One region of the Blautia acetigignens genome, then DNA from elsewhere that is predicted to be linked to it. Evidence: riboswitches for the same ligand, from Rfam matches in the RefSeq annotation. Region 1 holds a riboswitch; each other region holds the start of a gene.

Region 1 (4,496 bases):
TGTTAATATGTAGCAAGATTGATTGAAATATTGCAAACATATTACAAATTTAGATATTTAGATTAAAAAATGAGGGTGACGAAACATGAAGAAAAGAATTGTATGTCTGACACTGGCAATTTTAATGTGCGGCTCACAGGCAGTAAGCGTAATGGCTGACCGCGAGAGCGACTTAAGAGAAGAGCAGGCTTGGACAAGCCAGCAGCTGGATGCTACATATGCACGTATGAATGCTCTCTGGGAGCAGAAACAGCAGCTTGAGAGCCAGATCGATTCCCTGAATTCCGATCTTGTTAATGTCATGGTTTCCATTCAGACTCTTGAGAATGATATTGCTTCCAAGGAAGCGGAAATTGAGAAAACCCAGGGCGACCTGACTAAGGCACAGAACGCCAAGGATAAACAGTACAGCTCCATGAAGAAACGTATCCAGTATCTTTATGAAAAAGGCGGAAACAATGCATGGTTCCAGATGATGCTCAACGCAGACAACCTTGCAGATCTTCTTACCAGGGCAGAGTACACACAGCAGATGTATGAGCAGGACAGAGAGAGCCTTCAGAAGTATGCGAGAACCATTGAAGAGGTTCAGAAGTTAGAAGATCAGTACGAGCAGGAGAAAGCTGATTTCGAGACAATGAAACAGGAGTATGAGGCACAGCAGTCCAATCTTCAGTATCAGCTGGATGTAACCCGTGCAAACAGTGCTGACTGCGAGAATGAGATCGCATACGCGCAGCAGCAGGCTACCGAGTATGCAAACCTTCTTGCAGAGCAGCAGGCTGAGATCGAGCAGCTTGAGGCAGAGCGTATTGCAGCTGAGGAAGAGGCAAGACGTCAGGCAGAGGCAGAAGCAGCTGCTGCAGCAGCTGCCGCACAGGAAGCAGAAGAGTCACAGAGTGATGAAAGCTATGATGACTACAGTGAAGATGATAGTGAGGACTACAGCGACAGTTCAGATACAGATGTTCAGTATGACGAGGATGGAGACGTTGTAAGCGGAAGCTCTGATTCTTCTTCTGATTATGAATATGATGAGTATGGAAACGTAATCGACAGCGATAATACAGTAGATTATGACAGCTACTCTGAAAGTTCTTCCAGCAGCTCATCCAGCAGTTCTTCCGGCTCAGGATCTTCTGTAGTGAACTATGCAACACAGTTTGTTGGAAATCCATATGTATGGGGCGGAACAAGCCTGACAAATGGTGCTGACTGCTCTGGGTTCGTACAGAGCGTATATGCAAACTTCGGCGTCAGCCTTCCGAGAACTTCCTATGAGCAGCAGAATGCAGGAACTGAAGTTTCCTATGCAGATGCACAGCCAGGAGATCTGATCTGCTACGGCGGTCATGTCGCAATCTACATGGGAAATGGACAGATTGTACACGCGTCCAACTCCAGAGACGGAATCAAGATCAGCGACAATGCTGCATACAGAACCATTACATCTGTAAGACGTCTTGTGTAATTGCAGCATAGGCCTGAATAAATACAGTACCTGCATCGGCGGGCATATTTAATGAAAGAATTTGAATCCCTCCCGGATCCTCGCTATGGAATCCGGGAGGTTTTTTGATGGTGGGATTGTTTTGGGCTTTATGGTGAAAACTTGAGGGTGTCCGAAACAGAGTATAAAAGCGGAATTTGCTTTCCATAATTTTGATAAATAAATAACAGATTACGGGTTGACAAATACTTAGGCAGGTGGTACTATGATGTCAGTATAATTCCATATTGAACATATTAAGTGCTGGTAGCTATTAGCTGGCAGAAAGAGGGAATCAGGTGAGAAACCTGAGCGATCCGGTCACTGTAACAGAGGAGCAAGTCTCAGAGTCCATTGTGCGTATGCATGAGAAGGAGAGATGATGCGATGATTCTGGAGCCAGGAAACCTGCTTAGTATGGCGAGGTTAAACTTCCGATGAAAGTGTAACAACCAGTTTTAGGGAATCCGCAGCCCTGGAATGTTGTCCGCTTTTGTGAGTGGACATTTTTTATGGAATATCGCCTGTTCAGATGAATTATACAGATTAAATGGCAGGCGATACTACTTTGGATGAAACCGTTCCCTCCGCGTATATATGAACGGGTCATATTCTACCCCGGAGTAGCATCGCTCCCTCTTAAATATCTGCGAGAATTTTGAAGCCGCGTAAGCGGTTATTTTTTTATTTAATTGAAAATGATATAGAAGATTTCTACTATAAAAATCCTGCGGAAAAGGAATTTGTTAGGGCAGATGAGAAAGGAGCCGGAAAATGGAAAAGAATTATTGGGAAGGCAAGGAATATTCCTACTTCAGTCATAAGAACTGCGAATTTTTTCCCTGTCATAAAGGCGCAGATCCGGAGGATTTCAACTGCCTGTTCTGCTATTGTCCACTCTATGCATTAGGGGATAAATGCGGCGGGAATTTCCACTACAACGAAAAAGGCTTCAAGGACTGCACTAACTGCCAGCTTCCCCACAAACGGAAAAATTATGGCTATGTCACCGGGAAGTATCAGGAACTGGCTGATTTGATGAAGAAGGTACGTGAAAATCAGGACGTAAAAGAAAAGTAAAACAAAAAGTTTCCCTACCCACAAATTGGGTGCAGGGAAACTTTTTATTTTGCAGATAAAATTAGCAGGAGCGGTATTTACTAACAAGTCGTTTGCTTGAACAATCACACACTACCGCATACTGAGAATCATCTTCAGCTTCGGAATCTGGTTATTCAGGATCAGTCCCTCCGGGAACATAGCCTGATGGACAAAATCTGCCGCATAAGTGAAATCCCCAATATGCTCTGCCCCATGACTGTCGCTGGACAGTACAATTGGAACCAGATATTTGCGGCAGCATCTTAAAATTTCCGCACAGTTGCTGCGGGTATCTCCGCGATAGCCATAAGGCGCAAGAGAAGCCTCATTCATCTCCAGAAGAACCCCATTTTCTCCGGCTGCCTTTACAACTGCATCATAATCTACCGGATACTGGGTATTATCAATATGCCCCAGAATCTTTACCATAGGATTTTTCATCACATTAAGAAAGGCTTTGGTGTTTTCCTCTTTGCTGGCTGGATGGAAATTCTGGGCGTGTATGCTGGCAATAGAATAGTCCAGCTTCTCAAGCAGCTCCTGCTCCAGGTCAACCTTGCCGTTCACATCCAAAATATTCAGTTCAATCCCATATAATAATTCCACATTAAAACGCTTCCGCGGCGAATAAGTAAGACTGCGGAAATAAGACGCGGTTCCTGCTGCAAGAGTAGCTGGCCCGTGGTCTGTAATGCCAAGAAGCTTTAACCCTTTGCGTGAAGCTGACTTAGCCATGTCGCTGATGGTGCAGCTTGTTCCGTGCCCGCTTGCGATAGAGTGGGTATGCATATCGGAAAGATACATAAAAAATCATCTCCTGTTAAGAAGTCTGTGCATTCGGAAAGTTTAAAAAGCTGTGAATGCCTGTACTGTTTTCAGTATGACAGAGCAGAAAAAGACTGTCAACTGTAAAATAAGAAAAATTTGGAAAAACAAATAAAAACAACACATAAACACAAGAAAAACCACATATATGTGTAGGAAAAGTGTTGCTTTTTGTTGACAGTCAAAACACCGGATAGTATAATTACGGTAGAAAAACAGCAAAAGATTTTGTATATATATTAAACTTTCAGGTATGGGAATGCTGTATGCTGACGGCAGGATCAGCCAAAGTTTCAGACAGGAGGAAAAATGGGATATACAGATAACATGTCTCCGGAAATGAAGCAGCGCATTGTGCAGGAGCTTGTACCAGGCAAGCAGATTTCCCTGGCACATATCATTGCCAATCCGGATAAGATTCTTTACACCAAATTAGGACTTGACCCGTCTCTGGATTATTCAAGGGCAGCCATTGGAATTATGACTGTCAGCCCTGCAGAGACAGCCATTATTATGGCAGACATTGCCATGAAGTCATCCGGCATTGAGCTGGGCTTTGTAGACCGCTTCAGCGGAAGCCTGATCATCACAGGCACTGTATCTGAGGTGGAAGCTTCCACAAGCGCCATTCTGGACTATGTGGGAAACAAGCTGGGCTTTACCTTATGCCCGATCACAAGGACCTGATATAATATGAAGAAACTGGTTCTCATCGGCCGCAGCGAAGCTGGCAAAACAACCCTGACCCAGGCTTTGCGCGGAGAAAAAATACACTATCACAAAACACAATATGTAAATAATTTTGATGTAATCGTAGACACGCCAGGAGAGTATGCCCAGACCCAAGGGCTTGGACACGCCCTGGCGTTGTATACATATGAATCCGATGTTGTGGGACTTCTGGTATCAGCTATCGAGCCGTACTGCCTGTTTCCCCCATGCATCACCTGCATGGCCAACCGCGAGGTGATCGGCATTGTCACCAAGATCCATAATCCCCAGGCCAATGTGAAGCTGGCAACCTCCTGGCTGCAGCTGGCCGGCTGCAAAAAGATCTTTTATGTGGATTCCAAGCAGCAGG
Region 2 (4,496 bases), on a different contig from region 1:
CACCGCTTCCCATTACGCTGCAAGCCATAACTCCTGCAAATAATAAAGACATTAACCGTTTTTTCATTTTGTTTTTTCTCCTCCTGTTGTTATGTGCATGTTTACTTTATCTATGTTCATCCTTCCAACCTCTGGGGCAGAAAGTAAACATCATTATTTTTTTCCTTTGGGATTCATCAGATCCTGAATACAGTCTCCCAATAAGTTGAATATAATAACATTTATCAAAATTACCATTCCCGGTGCCATAAGCATCCAGGGCGCTGAATACATATAATCTTTTCCTTCTGAAAGCATGTAGCCCCATTCCGGCGTAGGCGGCTGGGAGCCAAGTCCTAACAGGGAAAGTCCTGCAATCGTCAGAAGCTTGCTTCCAATATCCTGGGTGATATTTACCAGAAGGGAAGGCATAACATTTGGGATAATGTAGCCTGTCATAATGCGGAAATTGTTGGCTCCGCCCAGTCTGGCCTGTTCTATGTAGGTATTGTTCTTTATGGAAAGAACCAGGGAACGGCTGATTCTCGCGTAATAAGTCCATCCAGTGAGGGTCATTGCAAGGATCAGATTGGGAAGTCCTGTTCCCAGGAAGCTAACCAGTGCAATTGTGAAAATTGATCCTGGAAAAGCCATGAGCATATCGGAAAGACGCATCAACACTGCATCAAACGCGCCGCCCCAGAAACCGGCTGCTGTTCCCACCAGAATTCCCACAACTGAAATAATCGCAGTCACTGCAAAGGCAATCAGAAGAGAAGTTTTTCCTCCATAGAGGATTCTAGAAAAAATATCTCTTCCCATCTGGTCTGTTCCCAGAAGATACTGTTTGCAAGGTGCTTTCAATAAATCGGTATAGTGTGTTTCAAGAGGATCGTATGGAGCAAATTTCCCGGCAAACAACGCAAACAATAGGAAAATCACTGCAAATGCTGCCGAAATTCCAAAACGGATCCATATTTTTTTCTTACTCTTCATGCTGTACGGCTCCTCTCCTGATTCTTGGATCAAGCCACTGATATGAAATGTCCACCAAAAGATTTACCAGAACGTAAATGCATCCCATCCACATAACATATCCCTGGATCAGCTGATAATCTCTTCCGGAAATAGCAGCCACAGCCGCACTTCCAATTCCATTCCAGCTGAAAACCGTTTCCACGATCATGGTTCCTCCAAGCAGGCCGCCGAAGGACATTCCCAGCATGGTTACTACTGTAAGCAAGGAGTTGGGAAGCACATGGAAAAAGATGGTGCGGAATCTTCCCACGCCTCTGGCCTGACAGCCATTGATGTATTCTTCGTTCATCTGCTCTACCATTACCGCCCGGATTCGCCTTATATAATATGCGCTCATGCTTAATGATAAGGTGATGGCTGGCATGATCAGGCTTTTGAAGGAATCTGATCCGCCAACCGGAAGCCAGTGCAGATTGACTGCCAGCAGATAGATCAGCATCATACCGCCCCAGAAGCTTGGCAGTGAAATTCCAAGGAAGGACATAAACCGGATAATATAATCTGCTGCCTTATCCTTATACACTGCTGATAAAATTCCCAGCGGAAAAGAAATCAGAAGCATCAGAATAAAAGAAGCAACTGCCAGCTTAATGGTATTGGGAAGCTTTCTTCCAAGCACCTGGGAGACCGGCTGTGCATACTTTACCGACATTCCGAAATCACCGTGTAAAGCTCCCTTCAGCCAGCTTATATACTGTTCGCCGAAGGATTTGTTTAATCCATATTTTTCTTCAATCTTTGCAATTACTTCTCTGTCATGACCAGCACCCATGGATTCCGCCAGCTGCTCTGCCGGATTGGATGGCAGAATATATGTAAGTCCAAAGGTCATAATGGAAAGTCCAAACAGGATAATTACAAGTGAAACTAGTCGCTTACAAATTTCTTTTTTCACTTTTTCAGCCTTTCTGTGCTACAATGCAAAAGCTCATTGGCAGCGGACTGCCAGAAACTTCTACCTGTATTTTGCGAAATCCCAGGTCTACCAGTTTACCAAAATCCCATGCCGGGCGGTCAACCTGGCTCATGGGCAGTTTTTTCGCAATTTCTTCCATAATATGGAAATCTACATTTTCTTTGTTATGGCGTGCGTGACAGCCCTGATTCTCTTCGTCACCGTACAGCTTCTGAAATTCCTGGTACATCTTTTCATATTTCTCGCTGAAATAATGGCGGTAGTAATTTCCATCTTCCAGAATCAGAATTCCGCCTTTTTTCAGAACCCGGCTTACTTCCTCATAGGCTTTATCCGCATGCTCCAGATTCCAGAATACATTTCTTGACACCACTGCATCGAAGCTGTTGTCCGGAAATTCCAGATTCTGTACATCCATCTGCTTAAGATCCGCCTTCAGATTTTCCGCATCCAGATTTTTTCTGACTTCTTCCAGCATTTTGGGGCTGTAGTCCACGGCAGTTACCTGATATCCCATAGACGCTAACAAGGTGGTAAAAAATCCGGCACCGCAGCCATCGTCCAGTACCGTGCACCCTTCTTCCAGAGAATTGCGGAAAATATTTTCCCAGTGCTTTCCCGGTTCTGTCTTTCGCTCTTCCATACTGGCATCAGAAAATCCGCCAGCTCTCATGTCCCAGTATGTCTGAATATCCTTCAGTAATTCAGCCATTTACCTTTGTCCTCTCTGTTTTTTCAATAATAAAAGCCGCTGAAGACACAGCGGCTTAACGGCATAATATTTCTATTACACGCAACCTCTATACTGTGACTCGCAGCAAAAGTTCTTCATTCCGGCCGGTATTCTGGCTCCAGCGTCATCATACTGCTTTCCCTTCCCGATTACTCAGTGGATATAAAAGCATACTCGACTGTTACAGCTACGGCATAGCACAGGATTCTCACCTGTTTCCCGTTTACTCCGCCGCGTTTTACAAAAACGTGGCAGGCACCAAAATGGTTTCTTTATTAAATTTTTATACTAAAATCATGCAAACTGAGTTTAATATAATATTTTGCATTTGTCAATGAAATTGGCAGAATCCGCGATTATTTTACTAAACAACCACTTCCAAAATTCGTTTCCCATCATAACTGATTTCCCGGATTCCGGTCTTTTTAGACTTATTAAAATTAAAGCTCAGCAAATATCCTTTTTCCATCTTATAAAATTCCAAATATTCAAAAAGCTGCTGCTCTCCACGGGTATTATATTCGTTTCCCCTCCAGATTTTCAATTCAATTATAAAGCGTTTTCCCTTATAATCAACGATTACATCCGTCCTTCTGCTATCCCTGGTTCTGGCCTCAATATAATAATTTCCCGTTCCATTTATAATAGGTTTTAAATAAAGTAAGAAAAGTTTTCTTCCATTTTCCTCTATAAATTTTTGATCGTTTTCTGCATATATTTCTTCATAATGCTCACAAAATTTTTCCATCACCAGATCCATCGGAAGCATTCCGGACACAATAAATCGATTACGTTCTATCCCGGCATCCTTATACAATTCACTGTTAATCGCCATTTCCGCCAAAAACAAATCATATAATTGTGTTTCAAAAATTCGATTGGATACTGCAGTAAGCCCATTCCTATCTTTTAAAAATCCAAAAGTCACTCCCAGATTAACTAATGGATTTTCAATCTTAAATGGGAAACTTACTCCGCCAAACAAAATACTTTGGAGCATTTCCTTCAATTTCGGATAATCTGACAGCTTTTTCACCATATCGTCAAATAGTGTGTTCTTTTCTCCCAACAGCATCTTCACCGCCGTAAGAAGCCCATCCTTACTCCAGCCTTCCTTCTTAGTAGGAAAAAGCTCACTTCCCGAAACTCTTTCATCCACTAGCTGACAAAGCCGTGACACCAGATATGGATAACCGGAAGTATAATTGTACAAAAATTCACTTACCTGCTCTATATCCATTCCAGTTTTAAAATCACTCTCATATTCCAGCAGCATAGCTCTAATATCCTGGATGGAAAAGTCCATACTTATATCAAAATCTACTGCAATATTCCATGGACTGTTATATTTTGACTCTTCTTCAGGATGTATTTTCACCTTCAAAGTCTTTATATCATATACGCCTGCCAAAACAACCGACTGGAAAGTCTGATCTTTTCCCTGCTGCATACGAAGATACTTTTCGCGAAGAAGCCCAAGAAATGATAAAAAGATCTGATTATCTGAGCTTTTGTCCACCTCATCGATCATAAGGATCACTGGCTGACCGCACGCTTTACACAGGGAACTGATCTTTGCTCCCAACGAGCGCAAGGGAAATTTTTCCAAAATAGGCTGATACCATTCTTCTACTATTTTCTCATCCGCATTTTGTTCTTTCAAACAATCGCCTATATCCAGCATAAGACCTTCTGCCAGACTGGAAAGTGACTGAAAATATTCATCCGCAGATTCAAAGCTCAGACTCAATACAATATAATTCTCCCTTAATCTTTTTTCAAGCAAATAGAGTGTGGTTGTTTTTCCATATTGTCTTGCACGATTTATGG
Region 3 (4,496 bases), on a different contig from region 1:
CATTTTTCCTACTGTGATCAAAGTCAGGATCATGGCGGCGGATTCAAAGTAAAACTCCATCATGTAGTGCATTACAAGCTCAGAATTGCCGTCTACCTGTGCACGGGTCATGGCAAACAGTGCATAGACGCTCCACACAAAGGATGCCATGGAGCCAAGGGCTACCAGGGTGTCCATATTAGGAGAGCGGTGCCACAGGCTCTTAAAGCCGCTGATGAAAAACTTCTGGTTGATTACCATGATGATTCCGGCCAGAAGCAGCTGAACAAGTCCCATGGCTACGTGGTTGCCGTCAAACCATGCAGGCAGCGGCCAGCCCCACATCATGTGTCCCATGGAGAAGTACATCAGGACCAGAAGAAAGCCTACAGATGCGATAAGGCGCTTCTTCAGAATCGGGGTTTCGTGATCCTCCAGGGCCTTCTCCGCATCGGAGACAGACTCCTTCTGACCAGATTGGCTCTTAGAAGAGCAGCCGTACCCGGCTTGTTCAACAGCTGAAATAATGGCTGAGGCTGTGGCGGTACCTTCAACGCCCATGGAATTGGTAAGCAGGCTCACTGAGCAGGCGGTAACCCCCGGAACCTTGCTGACTGCTTTTTCTACACGGGCGCTGCAGGCTGCGCAGCTCATGCCGGTGACATTGTATTGTTCCATAATAAAATTCCTCCTTATACGGGACACGCCTTATTATATAAGCTGGATAAGGTTTTTGAACTTTTGCCCCTAACTTGATATCTGCGAATTGCTCCGCAGCAAAGCTGCTCCCGCAATTCTCGAACATTCGGAATCCGCTGATTTACTGCGTAAATCGCTACTTCCTCATGTTCGGCGGGTCCCAAGTTCAAACGCCTTATCGTGCAAGCACGAACGGCTTTTTGACCTTTTGACCCTGATACTCTCATTTATTTCATAAGCTTCTGCAGTGTTGCAACAAGCTCATCAATGGTCTCGTCCTTACCCTCCCGAATATCTCTTGCCACGCAGGTTCGGATATGGTTGGCAAGAAGCTCTTTATTAAAGGCGTTCACTGCGGCATTTACAGCGGCGGACTGGATCAGGATGTCATTGCAGTAGGCATCGTTCTCCAGCATTCCTATAATGCCCCGGATCTGGCCTTCAATACGCTTCAGACGGTTGACCAGCTTTCTTCGCTCCGCTTCGGAACGCAAGGTGTGCTTGGTGCAGCAGGAACAGACCTTCTGTGCAGGTTCCTGGCTGGAAAGGGGTTCAGTATCGGCTGCAGTGTGGCTGCAGCAGGCTTCGGATTTATGATCAGCTGTCATAGGCAGGCTCCTTTCTTATTAAACAAATGATTGGCCGGAAACTGCGAACCGGCGTTTTAACTTTCAAATACCCATTGGGGGTATCTTGCCTATGCACTTAATATATACCCCCTGAGGGTATTTGTCAAGGGCTTTTTTGTTTCATTGTGGAGTTACAGCAGGTTAAAATATATCTGTCTGAAAGTCCATTGATATAGATTGTATATTCATAAAATATCCATAATACATTCATAAAAAATACATAAAATTATGGTATCTATTAGATATCCGAGTCGAATATGTATAATGATATAACGCAAAGGTCGCATTATGAACATGATGCATAAGAGAGAATCCGGTGAGAATCCGGAACGATGCCGTCACTGTGTAAGGGAGCTGCTTCAGAGCCCACTGGGTAACCGGGAAGGGGAAGCGGTGTTGAACGAAGTCAGGAGAACTGCCTTGGCGTGGAATTGTGGGTCTGCGGTACACAGAACCTTATTCTCATAGCAATATATAGGAATGATACCAGTGTCAAAAGAGCTTTTGACGTTCATATCATTGTAATCCTGTTTGGAGGAAATGTGTTTATGAGGAAAGTGCAGCTGCAGAGTTTGCAGCTGCTTTTTTACAAAGCAGGAATCACAGAAGCTTCCTGCCGTAGAAAAAGCCCTGCCGGGCCGTGTCCTTATACATAATTCAATCCGGAAATACAGGAAAAAAGAGGAAAAAGAAATGAAAAGAAAATCTTTATTAGCACTGCTTCTTGCAGCATCCATGGCAGCAAGCATGACTGCAGCAACAGGAACTGTTGCATTTGCAGAGGAAGCAACAGAGGAGACAACTGACGAAGCAGCAGATGACGCAGACGATGCAGAAGCAGCAGATGACGCTGAGGCAGCAGATGACACTGAGACAGCAGATGATGCAGAGGCATCTGACGCAGATCAGGAGGCAGCTGATAAAGTTGCAGCACTTATCGATGCAATCTATGTTCAGGAGAGAACAGACGACACAGATGCACAGTGCAAGGAAGCTAAGGAAGCATGGGATGCTCTGACAGACGCTCAGAAAGAGCTGGTAGAGGGAGAAGAAGCAAGCCCGGAATATTTCGGACGCGATACAGGAGATGCTTCCAAGGATGATCCTCGTAACCAGGATGAGATCGGTGAGAACGAGCTTCTTGTAGTAAGCTTTGGTACTTCCTTCAACGACAGCCGTGTTGAGGATATCAAAGGAATCGAGGATGCTCTTGCAGAAGCTTTCCCGGACTGGTCTGTAAGAAGAGCATTTACCGCTCAGATCATCATCAACCATGTACAGGCAAGAGATGATGAGCACATCGACAACATGCAGCAGGCACTTGACCGTGCAGTAGCAAACGGTGTTAAGAATCTGGTTGTTCAGCCTACACACCTTATGCACGGTGCAGAGTACGATGAGATGGTAGAAGCTATCGATGAGTACAAAGATAAATTTGAGTCTGTAGCAATCGCTGAGCCAATGCTTGGTGAGGTTGGATCAGACGCTACTGCTATCAACGAAGACAAGGCTGCTGTTGCACAGGCAGTTACAGATGCAGCTGTAAAGAGCGCAGGATATGACAGCATGGAAGCTGCTGCTGAGGATGGAACCGCATTCGTATTCATGGGACACGGAACCTCTCACACAGCAAATGTTACATACAACCAGATGCAGACACAGATGGAGAAGCTTGGATTTACAAACGCATTCATCGGTACTGTAGAGGGTGAGCCGGAAGATACCGCTTGCGATGTTGTAATCGACAAAGTAAAAGATGCAGGCTTCAAGAAGGTTGTTCTTCGTCCGCTTATGGTTGTTGCAGGTGACCATGCAAACAACGATATGGCCGGTGACGATGAGGATTCCTGGAAGAGCATGTTCGAGGCTTCCGGAGAGTTCGATGAGATCGATTGCCAGATCGAAGGACTTGGAAGAATTGATGCAGTTGAGCAGCTTTATGTAGAGCATACTCAGGAAGCAATTGATTCTATTGCAAAATAATCTGTTGATGTTTTATTTTCAATTCATCAAAAAGTAAGGAGAAAAGTTATTATGAAACGTTCATTAGTCATTTTATTATCAGCAGTAAGTATTTCCACTATGACAGCAGGAAGTGTTGCACCTGTATGGGCTGAAGCGGCACAGACAGAAGCTGCCAAAGCAGAGGACACCGCAGAAGCTGAGCTTGAAGACGGCGTATACGGTGTGGAATTTGACACAGACAGCGGCATGTTCCATGTAAATGAGGCATGCAATGGAAGAGCAGTTCTTACAGTGAAGGATGGCAAAATGACCGTTCATATTACACTTGTCTCCAAGAATATCGTAAATCTTTTCCTTGGAACAGCTGAGGACGCACAGAAGGATGGAGCTGAACTGATCCAGCCTACTACAGATACTGTTACCTACAGTGACGGAATGTCAGAGGAGGTTTACGGCTTCAATGTTCCGGTTGAGAAGCTGGACGAAGAGTTTGACCTTGCCATCCTTGGCAAAAAGGGTAAATGGTATGATCATAAGGTCAGCGTAAAAGATGCAAAAGAGCAGACTGAGGAAGAGAAAAACGCAGTAGTGATCGGTGAGGATGACAGCGAGACAGCAGATGCTGAAGCAAAAGAAGCAGAGGATTCCAAAAACTGATTTTCACAGCTAACAAGTAAACCCTTACAATATTTCTTATAAAAAGACAGGCCCCGGGCAATATCATTTCTGTTAAATGATATTGATTCCGGGAAGCCTGTCTTTTTATATATCTGTTTTAATTTTCTTTTCCCTCTCCTGCAAAGTATTCCTTTGTCAGTCTTACAACTGTTCCGGAGAGCAGGAATAATGCAATCAGGTTGGGGATTGCCATAAGACCGTTAAAGGTTTCGGCAATATTCCACATCAATCCAAGATTTGCAGTGGCACCAAGGATAGCAACCAGAGCATAGACAACCATAAATGGTTTGATTACTTTTTCGGAAAACAGGAATTCGATACAGCGTGCACCGTAAAGGCCCCATCCAAGTGCTGTGGAAAAAGCGAAGCAGCACATTGCAACTGCAGTGAAAATGGATACCCAGTTTCCATATGTAGAAGTAAATCCAAGGATGGTCAGCTCAGCACCTGCGGCTTCTCCGTAAGTGATGGGAACGCCGCTGCACAGAATAACAAGTGCAGTCAGAGTACAGATGACGATGGTATCTGTAAATACTTCAAAAATTC
Region 4 (4,496 bases), on a different contig from region 1:
TTCTTGTTTCCTGTGGAAAGCATGCTGTTCTCATCTGCCGGATTTTCCTTGTCTGTTTTTTTCGGATCGCTTGCACCCTTTAATGCAGCATAAATGGTGTAAGTAATCTCATGAGCCTGAGACATTCTGGTGGTCATACCGATGATGGTATTGTTCTGGTTTAATGCAATCGGGATGGTGAAGGTGGAGGTACCGCCTCCGCAGGATCCGTAATAGGTGTTGCCGTTTGCCTTTACATATCCGTAATATTCACTGCTGAATACAATTGTTGCATAGGCTTTTCCGCCGGTTACAGTAATCTTATTACAGGAAATACTTACCTTACCGGTACCGCCGGACCAGGAGAAGCTGTCTGGTGTGTAGGTTCCGTCTGCCAGTGTGGTGGAGCTGTTTACAGAGGAAGTTCCGCCGCTAAGGTCAGAGTCGTACTTGGACTCCTTGTCAGGATTTGCATCCGGTGTAGGAGTTGGAGTCGGTGTTTCGGTTGGGGTTGGAGTGCCTGTTGGAGCAACACTTGGTGTTGGTGTGGCATCCGGTTTCTGGGTGTCGTCTTTGATCTCACCAATCTTATTTAAGGTAGCAGACTCAAAGGTCAGGGTTCTGTCATACCAGCTCTGGGTTCTGTGGGAAAATGCAGCAACTGCAAGTCCTTTGTCCAGGGATGTTACCGGAATCTCATAGGTATATTTGCCGTTTGCATTTACGGTATATGGAACCCATTTGGAGGAATCTGCTTTTGCAGCCTGCTCGCTGGTTCCCACATAGAGATAATCGTATCCGGTACCGCTTAAGGTAAGGACTGCGGTCATTTTTCCGTTTTTGGAAGTGAGGGTGCAGTCTACTACGCGGAACATGGTGGAACTGGAAGTTACATTTACATTGTAGATTCCGTTGTCACATGTGCCGGATGGAATCTTGGTTGGCTCTGGTGTGGAAGTTGGCTCTGGAGTCGCGGTCGGAGCCGGAGTCTCACTTGGAGCCGGGGTAGCGGTTGGTTCCGGTGTTACCTCTGGCTCTTCGCCATATCCTGGAACTGCCGGAACACTGATGGTAAGAATGCCTTTTTCATACCAGTGCTGGCTCTTTTTGGAGTGCGGAACGACTGCAAGAGTGGTCACATCCTTGCTTGCCGGGATTTCGAAAGTGTATGTATAACCTCCTGCAGCATTTTCTTCGCCGCGAACGGCTTTGGTCTCTTTATCTGCATCGCTGGAACTTCCGAAGTAGATCATGTCATAATTCTGCTTCTCTGTGGAAAGAGTTACGATATATTTGTCACCCTCTAATTTTACAGTGGAACCAGTGATCACGAACATGGCAAATTCGTTGCCGTCTTCTTTTACCAGCTTAATACCTGCGTCCTTAATCTCGTTGTCTGGGGAATCCGGTGTAGCGGTTGGCTCCGGGGTCTCGCCTGGAGTAGGAGTTACGGTTGGTTCTGGTGTTACCTCTGGCTCCTGGCCGTATCCTGGAACTGCCGGAACACTGATGGTAAGAATGCCTTTTTCATACCAGTGCTGGCTCTTCTTGGAATGAGGTACTACAGAAACAGTCTGTGTCTCCTTGCTTGCAGGAACTTCGAAAGTGTATGTATAGCCGCCTGCTGCATTCTCTACGCCGTGGACAGCTTTTGTCTCTTTATCTGCATCGCTGGAACTTCCGAAGTAAATCATGTCATAGTTCTGCTTCTCTGTGGAAAGGGTTACGATGTATTTGTCGCCCTCTAATTTTACAGTAGAACCAGTGATCACGAACATGGCAAATTCGTTGCCGTCTTCTTTTACCAGCTTGATGCCAGCGTCCTTGATCTCGTTGTCAGAGGCTGCCGGAGTCTCGGTTGGAATTGGTGTGGCGGTAGGCTCTGGAGTTGCGGTTGGCTCCGGAGTTGCGGTTGGTTCTGGTGTGGCAGTTGGTTCCGGGGCTTTCATTCCTGGAACGTTCAGCTTCAGATCCTGGGTCGTATACCATGCATTATTTTTTACAGAATGGGGAACCAGATAAATGGTCTGAGCTTCTGCCTTTGCATCAATTTCGAAAACGAAGGTATATCCGGTTTCTGTCTCTGTTCCTGCGATTGCATTGGCATCCATCACAGATGCAGCATCTTCTTTATGTCCAAGGTAAATCTTATTGTAGTTCTTTCCGTTAGAAGTCAGGGTTATTTTAATTTTATCACCCTTTAATTCTGCAGAGGAGCTTGCAATTTTGAACATTTTGTAAGCAGTATCATCTGCTTTATCAATGGTCATGTTTGAGCCGTCTTCTTTTAAATCCTCTGGCATGGTATAAGTGGCAATCCCATTGCCGGAAGCTTCTTCTGCAGCCGGAGCTTCTGTTACAGCTGCGTCTTCTGCTGGCTGAGCAGCAGTCTCTTCTTTGGCATCCTCTGTCTGTGCTGGCGCTTCTGTAACAGAAACCTCAGCAGTTTCTGTCTGCTCCGGAGTCTCTGTAGGTGCCGTGGTCTCTTCCGGAGCAGTTGTTTCTGCCTTCTCTTCCTGTGCAGGAGCAGTCTCCTCTTTCGGAGCTTCTGTCACAACAGCTTCTTCCGCCGGAGTTACCGTAACCTGTACGCCTGTACTCTCACTTTCTGCCTGTGTAAGGGCAGCCGGAGTGACGGTCATTGCCACAGAAAGAAACAGTGCCAGAAAGCGTTTTGAATTTCTTTTCATTTTTCTCCCTCGATTCTTTTATGGTTATCTTCTGGTATTGTTGCCTGAATAAATCAAAGACTGCCTCAGAGTATTCGGAAAATTCCAGAAAACTCTTCTAATGCAAAAAAATGCCCGCTCCCATAAGGGAACAGGCACCAGAAATCAATATATCCCATAGTCGAAATATATGCTACATGAGAATGAAGTGCTTTCCTCGGAAGCTTTCATTAACGAATTCAGCAGGTTTCCTGACTTACAGATCAATACGAAATCCAGCCTTCTCAGCAACGCATTGCCAATGGCATCTTCGGATTTCATTCCCTGTTTACAGTGACCGGATCGCTCAGGATTTGCACCTGATTCCCTCTTAACCAGCAGCTTTTTTTTCTGCAAAGGCACTGAAAACGGATTTATTCAATTCATTTCATTATAGCAGACTATTATACTGAAATCAATAGGCTGCCAAGGCACTTTCTACCTGACAGCCTACAATTTGTTACTGTTCACTCCGTGCCCAGTAACTACAATTTAACATATATTTTAAATTATTGTGCGGGAAATACGCAACATCGCTTTACTGTTTATACTGACTATACCCAACCTCTTCTGTGCGGAGCAGGTTTCCCGCCTCATCATACACGCTGCGGTAGGTTTTGCAGGTGTTGGGATCGGAGTGTTCGGTGGTGATCTCTACAGTATTGTTGTTCTCCTTTGTACCGTAAATGGATACGGTCACAGACTCTTCTGCTTCGTCATAGACTGCGAAAATCTTAATGGGATAAGAGGTATTGTTCTGGAAGCGGAAATCCTGGCTTCCGTAAACAACTGCTGCATCCAGTCCGTCATCCACATAGTCAATACGCGCTGCATGGTTATGGCGTTCTACGATGGAAAGATCCGCCTGCAGGCACGCCATAAACAGGGTGGTGGACACCTGGCAGATTCCGCCGCCGATATCCTGGGCGTGCTCGCCGCCTACGATTACCGTCGCTTCCTTATAGCCCCGCTCTTCTGTTCTGGGACCTAAGGTATCATTGTAGGAAAAAGTCTGTCCCGGCTGCAGTTCCACCCCATCGCATGCTTCTACTGCAAGCTTCAGATTGGTGATCCGGTTCTTGGTACCGCCGCCGTAAGTGGTATAGGTTCCAAGGAGGTTCAGATAAGGCAGAGCCTCAATTTCCTCCGTGGAAACCTCCGGCAAAGTAATCTCAAGAGGAATGGTGATCACAAGCCCCTCTCTTGCCCGGTCAAGCCGGTTCTGCGCAGCTTCCACATCAAAGGAAATGCCCGTCACAGCAGGAATGATCTCATTATTCTCTCCCAGGGAAGCATCGGTTGCTTCTGTATGTACCTGCTCATAATAAGCTTCCATGTCAAATTCTTCCGGCGCAGTCTCCACGGTAGGGCATTCAATCACCGCTTCGTAATCTTCCCGGGAAATGGCACTTAAGATTTCTTTTTTCAGAGCATTCAGATCCGGCCCCATTCCGGTGATTCCTTTGGTGATCACAAGACTGGTATCTGTGAGCTCACAGGAGGTCTGGATGGTAGTAGAACCATTCTGGATCCCGGCTGCATCCAGCACCGCATCTAAATCATCCTGGTTGCGCACAGTAGGCAGAAGGGTCAGTTCTTCCTTCGTCTTGCTGTTCATAAGCTGGATGCGGTCTGTCCCGTGAGTGATCCAGGAGCCATGTCCAAGAGAATAAGCACTTGCCACAACTGCTTTCACATCCAGGCTCAGCGCCGGATAAATGGACACCTTAAACTCCTGTCCGTTCAGGGTGACAGTCATCTGTTTGTCCTGATAATTCTTCTGGAAATCCTCTGTAATGGCGTCGATGG

The links. Region 1 has a riboswitch for cobalamin ahead of OCV70_RS01280 (cysteine-rich small domain-containing protein). Riboswitches for the same ligand answer to the same signal wherever they lie in the genome.
Region 2: linked by a shared signal. The riboswitch ahead of OCV70_RS11950 (class I SAM-dependent methyltransferase) and the one ahead of OCV70_RS01280 (cysteine-rich small domain-containing protein) in region 1 are both predicted to bind cobalamin.
Region 3: linked by a shared signal. The riboswitch ahead of OCV70_RS15185 (sirohydrochlorin cobaltochelatase) and the one ahead of OCV70_RS01280 (cysteine-rich small domain-containing protein) in region 1 are both predicted to bind cobalamin.
Region 4: linked by a shared signal. The riboswitch ahead of OCV70_RS06795 (MSCRAMM family adhesin) and the one ahead of OCV70_RS01280 (cysteine-rich small domain-containing protein) in region 1 are both predicted to bind cobalamin.

The regions. Positions count from the first base shown of each region.
Region 1 is NZ_JAOQJM010000001.1:280,273-284,768, reverse strand. Features, by position in the region: gene OCV70_RS01285 (C40 family peptidase) at 86-1,471, shown strand; cobalamin riboswitch at 1,732-1,919, shown strand; gene OCV70_RS01280 (cysteine-rich small domain-containing protein) at 2,264-2,569, shown strand; gene OCV70_RS01275 (phosphatase) at 2,681-3,394, opposite strand; gene OCV70_RS01270 (BMC domain-containing protein) at 3,725-4,102, shown strand; gene OCV70_RS01265 (EutP/PduV family microcompartment system protein) at 4,109-4,496, shown strand, end outside.
Region 2 is NZ_JAOQJM010000009.1:80,594-85,089, forward strand. Features, by position in the region: gene OCV70_RS11935 (ABC transporter substrate-binding protein) at 1-67, opposite strand, end outside; gene OCV70_RS11940 (ABC transporter permease) at 154-975, opposite strand; gene nikB (nickel ABC transporter permease) at 965-1,912, opposite strand; gene OCV70_RS11950 (class I SAM-dependent methyltransferase) at 1,917-2,645, opposite strand; cobalamin riboswitch at 2,752-2,944, opposite strand; gene OCV70_RS11955 (AAA-like domain-containing protein) at 3,031-4,496, opposite strand, start outside.
Region 3 is NZ_JAOQJM010000015.1:37,047-41,542, forward strand. Features, by position in the region: gene OCV70_RS15175 (heavy metal translocating P-type ATPase) at 1-657, opposite strand, end outside; gene OCV70_RS15180 (metal-sensing transcriptional repressor) at 906-1,286, opposite strand; cobalamin riboswitch at 1,569-1,744, shown strand; gene OCV70_RS15185 (sirohydrochlorin cobaltochelatase) at 2,001-3,290, shown strand; gene OCV70_RS15190 (hypothetical protein) at 3,342-3,929, shown strand; gene OCV70_RS15195 (alanine/glycine:cation symporter family protein) at 4,048-4,496, opposite strand, start outside.
Region 4 is NZ_JAOQJM010000004.1:54,996-59,491, forward strand. Features, by position in the region: gene OCV70_RS06795 (MSCRAMM family adhesin) at 1-2,669, opposite strand, end outside; cobalamin riboswitch at 2,873-3,069, opposite strand; gene OCV70_RS06800 (VanW family protein) at 3,226-4,496, opposite strand, start outside.